DNA from 3 places in the Ruegeria sp. YTSA168 genome. Region 1 is predicted to be linked to each of the others. Evidence: riboswitches for the same ligand, from Rfam matches in the RefSeq annotation. Region 1 holds a riboswitch; each other region holds the start of a gene.

Region 1 (2,318 bases):
CGATGATTGCTTTGGCCTTTGCCACGCCTTCGGGACCGGCCAGATCCGGTTTGGTCAGCAGGATTATATCGGCGCAGGATATCTGATCCTCGAATACTTCTGACAGCGGGGTTTCATGGTCAATCGAGTCATCCGCCAAGCGCTGGGCATCCACGGCCTCGACATTCGGCGCAAAGCGACCAGCGGCGACAGCCTCGGCATCCGCTAGAGCGATTACGCCATCCACCGTGATTTTAGACCGGATATCTGGCCAATCAAACGCTTTCAGCAGTGGTTTGGGCAGGGCCAGACCGCTGGTTTCGATCAGAATATGTTCAGGGCGCGGCTCTAGCGCCATCAGCGCCTCGATGGTCGGGATAAAATCGTCAGCCACGGTGCAGCAGATGCAGCCGTTCGCCAGCTCCATGATGTTCTCTGCCGGGCAATCCGGGATGGCGCAGGATTTCAGGATATCGCCATCGACACCGACATCACCGAATTCATTGACCACAACGGCCAGGCGTTTGCCCTGCGGGTTCTGCATCAGATGCTTGACCAGCGTGGTTTTGCCCGAGCCCAGAAAGCCGGTGATGACAGTGACGGGAAGTTTTTCGAGAGTAGACATGGGTCAAGCTCCAATCGGGGGAATACGGGCCGCACAGTTTTTGCGGAAATGTTCAGGACGTTCGCGCCATTTGACCAAACCATCGTCAGTGGCCAAATACTTGGTCACACCTTCGATGATCGTTTCGACATGGTCGGTTTCGTTGAGGTTTTCGTAGACAAAAGTCCAACGCGCGGGTCCCCCACGCAGCACGATGGAACAGCCCTGATCGCAATTTGACAGGCATTCCACAGGCTTTAGGTCGATCCCGTCTGGCACGCCGGCCTGTTCCAGCGCCTTGTGCAGCAAGGCACCAGGGCGCTGGGTGTCGTCTTCGATCGCCAGGCCACGGCGGCATGTCGTGCAGACCAGCAGTTCAACTGGTGCGGCTTTATTCATCTCTCTCATCCCCCTTAGTCAAATCTGGGGGACGGGGTTTCATGTGGGCCGATCCAAGCCCCACACCGGAACACCCCGTCCGGTTTCATCTTCGGGCGCTGGCAGGTCTCCCGGCTTGCGGATGTCAGGGTGTATACCCTGTCGGATGTCCCGCCTTCCCAGCCTTTGGCCAGTGGCTTTGGGCACCCTCTCCGGTCACGGTCGCGGGGGCGGCTGCGTTTGGCGGTAAACCCGTTGACGCATTCCCTTTTCATCCTCTTACGAGGACACCAACGGATCGGACATGCGGCACTGATACGGTGCTTGTCAAGCGTGTCGCCGACAACCGCAACGCCGGGTGCAGAAAAACGACCTGTGGCGGTCGTTGGGCGGCATGTCAGGGCTTAGCCTGCGGCTTTCGAAAGGTTTGACAGCGATCACTTCACTGAACCAAATGTTTGACGAATAACTAGACTGCCATTCATAACAGCAGACACGGGCCATTGGCGGGTGCGTTTTGCTCTGGTATCTGGAAGCTTTGTGAGAGTGGTGGGCGACCCTGGAATCGAACCAGGCGTGCGTCTCCGCGAGGGAGTTACAGTCCCCTGCCACACCTTGCGGCCTGTCGCCCACTGTCAGGCGTTGCACCTGACGTGGAGGCGTGATTACTAGCGCACCAAAGGAGCGTCAACAGGAAAATACGGCTTTGACGCAGGAAAGCGAATTCACGGCCCGGAGGCCCTCAGAATGAAAAAACCCAAGTGGGTTGTCGAAAAGGAACAGGCGCGAAAAGCGGCGGCCGCCGAGACGGTTTGGCTGTTTGGTTTGCACGCCGTGCGCGACGCCTTGATGAACCCCAAACGCCAAAAACTGCGCCTGATTGTAACGCGAAATGCGCAGGACAAACTGGTTGAAGCCATTGAATTTGCGGGGATTGAGGCCGAGATGGTTGACCCGCGAAAATTCAATGCCCCAATTGACGCGGGTTCTGTGCATCAGGGCGCGGCACTTGAAGTTAAGCCCCTGGAGTGGGGCGGTTTGGCCGAGAACTGCATCGGACGGGAACACCCCCGCGTGATCCTGCTGGACCGTGTAACGGACCCGCATAACGTAGGTGCGATTCTGCGGTCAGCCGAAGTGCTGGGTGCAAGCGCGGTGATCGGAACCCGGCATCATTCTGCCCCTGAAACCGGGGCACTGGCAAAAACCGCCAGCGGCGCATTGGAACGCCAGCCTTATCTGAGGGTGCGCAATCTGGCCGATGCCATAACCGAGCTTCAGTCGATGGGGTTTCTGGTGCTCGGTCTGGATGGCGAAGCGGATGAAACTATTGAAATTGCCCTTGGGGATCAAAGGG
Region 2 (2,318 bases), on a different contig from region 1:
TGCAAGCCGGGCCCTCGGTTGTGATTGTCACACGTGGTAGCCAGGGGGCCTCAGGTTATCTACGCAATGGCTCGGAAACCACGATACCGGTTAAAGCGGTTCAGGTTGTCGATACGGTGGGGGCGGGTGATACGTTCAACGCTGGTGTACTGGCCGAACTTCACCGTTCTGGGCATCTGACCAAACCCGCGCTGCGCGATCTGACAACAGAGAGCCTGCGCGCCGCTCTAGCGTTGGGTGCAGATGTTGCAGCAGTCACCGTGTCGCGTGCCGGGGCCAACCCACCCTGGGCGCATGAGCTTTAGTCCCAAAAAGGGAAGTCACATGAAACGTTCCGACATCAACCGCATCAAGACCGATGCACAAGCCTTTATCCAGTCTTTCGGGTTCATCCTGCCCCCATTTGCCGACTGGTCCCCGGATCAGATGCGCAGCGCCAAGGCCGACACGATCCGCGCCCGGGGGCTGGGATGGGACATCACCGATTACGGGCAAGGCAAATTTGATGAGCTTGGCCTGTTCCTGTTCACCCTGCGCAATGGGGATGAGAATGATCTGAGCCAGGGCCGCGGAATGCTCTATGCCGAGAAACTACTGATCTCGCGCGACAAGCAGCTGTCGCCAATGCATCGCCACATCGTCAAAGCCGAAGATATCATCAACCGGGGCGGCGGCGATCTGGTGATGGAGATCTATGCCTCGGACCCCGACGGCAGCGTCGACCGCGACACACCAGTTGTGGTTCCCAGTGATGGATGCGACATCACCATCACTCCTGGTGAGTTGCTGCGCCTGAAACCCGGCGAAAGCGTAACATTGATGCCCGGTATCTGGCACGCCTTCTGGGCCGAGCGCGGGGATTGCCTAATCGGCGAGGTCTCAACCGTAAACGACGACCGCACCGATAACGTCTTCGAACAACCCATCCCGCGCTTTGCCACGATCGAAGAAGATACCGAGGCCGAATTCCTGCTGGTTGCGGATTACTGATCCACCCCGTATCTGACACGAGCCTCTCAGCGATTGCTTGACAAGCGTGTCTTGTCCAGAATAGCTGGCCTGTGATGGTTCCCGCTACTTTGATTGCGGGATGAAAATGGGAATACGGTGCGGCCCCGGGACACCCGGGTCAGGCCAAATCCGTGACTGCCCCCGCAACTGTAAGCGGTGAGCAACGCCAAATCACCACTGGCCCGAAAAGGCCGGGAAGGTTGGCCAAGCAACGACCCGCAAGTCAGGAGACCTGCCATCACCTGTGAAACCAACCCGGGACGGGGCGTCCTGGAAGGAGGATTGATGGCAGATTTGCGCCCTTACGGGACCGGTACTTTCTATGCGGGCATTTTGCGCGTTGAGGATAGCCGTGGACAAAACACCTGACCATTTTGTGCTGATCTGCTCGACCTGCCAGGGAGAGATCGAAGCCCGCGCGGCCCAAAACGCCCTGGACGCTTCGCTGCCCGAGGGCGTCGCAACCCGACTGATCCCCTGCATGGCAGGATGCGAACGCCCCATGGCCATAGGCTTGCAGGCCGAAGGCAAGGCGCAATACCTGTTTGGTGATATTCAAAGCACCGCCGATCTGGATGCAATCGCCACCTTCGCCCATCAGTTCCGCGACAGTGAAAGCGGCTGGACCAGCGCAACAGATCGCCCCCCCGCCTTGTTGTTCAAAACGCTCGCCCGCCTGCCCCGTCTTCCCAAAAGGGGTAAGGCATGAGCTTTCTGGTCGCAGAAAACCTAGAATACTACGCGTTGAACGGCGATGCGCTGTTACAGGGTGTCTCATTCGCACTAGAAGAGGGTGCAATCCTTGCGATCGCGGGTCCCAACGGTGCTGGGAAAACGACACTGCTGAACCTGCTCTGCGGGGTCGAGCGTCTTGCGCTGGGGGATGTACAGATCAACGGTCAAAGCCTGCGCAAACTGTCTGCACAAGAACGGGCCCGGACCATCGCGGTTGTTGGCCAGCAGGAATTGCCCGACGGTCGCCTGAAGCTACGCGACTATGTCGCGCTGGGTCAGATCCCCATCCAAAGCGACCGTTCGAGCGAGGAACACAAAAGAGACCTAGAGCGCGTTCTACGCACAACCGAGCTGACCCATCTGGCGGATAAGCCGATTCAAAGGCTCTCGGGCGGGGAACGTCAGCGCGCCCATATTGCGCGTGCATTGGCTCAGAACCCCTCGTTGTTGTTTCTGGACGAACCCACCAATCATCTGGACCCGGATGCCAAGGGGCATATGCTGTCGCTGGTGGCCGCCCTGGGTGTGACGGTCGTGATGATCGTGCATGACCTTGTCATGATCCCCGAGTT
Region 3 (2,318 bases), on a different contig from region 1:
GTTCAAGATAGCGCTGCCCATCGCGAGTCTTCAGCGTGTAGGAGGTGTAGTACTTGAATGCGCCCAGAAAGGTTGGGAACCGGAATTTCTTGGCATAGGCCGCATCCCAGATTTTACGCATGAAGTTCTTGGAATATTGGTCCAAAACGGCCACTTCGTAATAGCCCTCGGACACGAGATACCCCAGCTTTTCATCCAGCGAGTGGAAGAACACCGTGTTCTGGTTCACATGCTGCAGGAAATACTGCCGCGCGGCTATACGGTCGGCATCGAACCGGATCTTCCCCTCGCCGTCATAGAGGTTCAGCATCGCGTTCAGCGCGTGGTAGTCTTGCTCGTTTACGCTGCTGTCGAGCATAGATGTCTCCCTAGTTTTTCCAGCCCTGCGCGGACGCGGGCGATATCAGTTTCTGTTCCGGCCAGCTCAAACGAATAGAGCAGCGGTACGTTGCATTTCTGGGCAATGATGCGACCAGCCAAAGCGTAGGTCGCACCGAAATTGCGGTTGCCTGTGCCGATCACTCCGACGATCCCGGCGCGTCTGCCTGGATCATTCAGGAACCGGATCACCTGTTTTGGAACCGCCCCACGACCTTCGCCATCGGCATAGGTGGGGCTGATCAGCACATAGGGGTGTCCAGGGTCAGACAGCGGGTCCATTCCGTTCGGAATGCGGAAAGAGGTCAGGCCCAGCCGCGAAACAAAGCGGTGGGTGTTTCCGGATTTCGATGAGAAATAAACCAGCGCCGGGAGCGGCGCAGTCATGGGTCAGGCCAGTTGGGCGATCATGTCGGGGCGGAAACCCGACCAGTGATCACTGCCTGCCACAACTACGGGGGCCTGACGATAGCCCAGCTCGGTCACATGGGTCATGGCGCTGTCATCTTCGGTCAGGTCAACGACGTCATAGGAAATACCTTTGGCATCCAGTGCACGTGTGGTGGCGGTGCATTGTACGCAAGCGGGTTTAGAATATACGGTAATGCTCATGTCGTCCTCTGTCCTTTTTAGTTCAAAGTCGAGGACGCAAGGGCTAAACAGGCCCCAATCACGCCCCCGAACCCTCCGTTCGTGGTTATCAGTCTCGCCCGGCAGGTCTCCTGGCTTGCGGATCGACGTTCGGACTGGCCTTCCCAAAAGCACGCTTTCAGTGGCGTGTTCAGCCGAACTCTCCGTTTACAGTTGCGGGGGCAGCGCCGGTTTTCCACCGGTTTCCCTCTTAGCTTCCGATATGAATCGAAAGAACCGAAGCAACACTATATTGGGTCTGTCAGGCGGTTGATGTCAATATATAGCGTCGCTATGGGATGAGATTATTTTTGTACGACCCGGGCGTCCGGCTTGTCCATTTCCGAAAGGCCCGGTGAAAATTTGCTGGGGCTGAAAAGCCGGTGTCATAGGCGATCTGCTCGATACTATCCTGTCCCTGTTGCAGGGCACCTATGGCGATGTCACGGCGTAGCGCGTCCTTGATATCCTGAAAGGATGTGCCTTCTTCGTTCAACCGCCGGTTCAGCGTACGTGGTGTCATTTTCAGGGCCTGAGCAGCATCCGGCAACTGACAGGATTGCCAGGACGCGCCGTATAGAAAGGCGCGAACCCGCAGGCTGCTGGTATGCGCACGTGAGCTGGTGAAAATCCAATCAAGGGGTGCGCGTTGAAGGAATACAGAGGCTTCGGAAGAACTGCGTGCAATCGGGCGCGTAAACTCATTCGGGTCGAACAGAATGCTTGTCTGCGGCGCGTCAAATTCAACGGGGCAGGGGAACACCACGGCATAGTCGGCTGCGAAATCGGGGCGGGGAAAGGCAAAGTGCACAGTTCTGACCGGCGTCTCTGCCCCGCTGAGCCAGGACAAAAGCCCATGCGCCAATTTCAGGATCAACATATGACCAAAGCGGTGCGCGCGAGTGTGATTCAGATAAGGGAACAGCTTTAGCTCCACCTGATCAGACTCTGAGTGCAAATCCAGCCGGAAATCATCCAGCAACAGGTTCCAGAATGTCGAGTACCGATACAGGGCCGAGGTCAGGCTGCTTGCTTCGCGTTGCACGGTCACCAGATGTTGCAGGGCGCGAGGCCGGATTGGGCGGCTCCACAGCCCCATCATTTCGTCGCCGGTCTCGGGCGCGGCCAGCTGATAGAGCTGTGCGATTTCATTCAGGGTAACGCGCTGGGTCGATGCCATCGAGCCAGGTTGCAGCCCCGAGCGCGCAAGAAGTGAACGCATTACCGACGGTGTGCAACACGAACTAAGAGCGTCCAGCCAATCCTGGATAAAACCCGCTGATACGGTGGTCAGAGAGATGGGGTCAGGA

The links. Region 1 has a riboswitch for cobalamin ahead of AC2FFE_RS03480 (DUF1636 family protein). Riboswitches for the same ligand answer to the same signal wherever they lie in the genome.
Region 2: another riboswitch for cobalamin. It lies ahead of AC2FFE_RS04195 (DUF1636 family protein); the one in region 1 lies ahead of AC2FFE_RS03480 (DUF1636 family protein).
Region 3: another riboswitch for cobalamin. It lies ahead of nrdH (glutaredoxin-like protein NrdH); the one in region 1 lies ahead of AC2FFE_RS03480 (DUF1636 family protein).

Annotation. Positions count from the first base shown of each region.
Region 1 covers NZ_JBXWMW010000001.1:686,443-688,760, reverse strand. Annotated here, with positions in the region: gene cobW (cobalamin biosynthesis protein CobW) at 1-604, opposite strand, end outside; gene AC2FFE_RS03480 (DUF1636 family protein) at 608-982, opposite strand; cobalamin riboswitch at 1,066-1,271, opposite strand; tRNA gene AC2FFE_RS03475 (tRNA-Tyr) at 1,509-1,592, opposite strand; gene rlmB (23S rRNA (guanosine(2251)-2'-O)-methyltransferase RlmB) at 1,709-2,318, shown strand, end outside.
Region 2 covers NZ_JBXWMW010000002.1:83,167-85,484, reverse strand. Annotated here, with positions in the region: gene AC2FFE_RS04205 (carbohydrate kinase family protein) at 1-305, shown strand, start outside; gene AC2FFE_RS04200 (D-lyxose/D-mannose family sugar isomerase) at 325-990, shown strand; cobalamin riboswitch at 1,049-1,265, shown strand; gene AC2FFE_RS04195 (DUF1636 family protein) at 1,364-1,720, shown strand; gene AC2FFE_RS04190 (ABC transporter ATP-binding protein) at 1,717-2,318, shown strand, end outside.
Region 3 covers NZ_JBXWMW010000002.1:387,060-389,377, reverse strand. Annotated here, with positions in the region: gene nrdE (class 1b ribonucleoside-diphosphate reductase subunit alpha) at 1-358, opposite strand, end outside; gene nrdI (class Ib ribonucleoside-diphosphate reductase assembly flavoprotein NrdI) at 340-765, opposite strand; gene nrdH (glutaredoxin-like protein NrdH) at 769-990, opposite strand; cobalamin riboswitch at 1,074-1,266, opposite strand; gene AC2FFE_RS05540 (AraC family transcriptional regulator) at 1,301-2,230, opposite strand.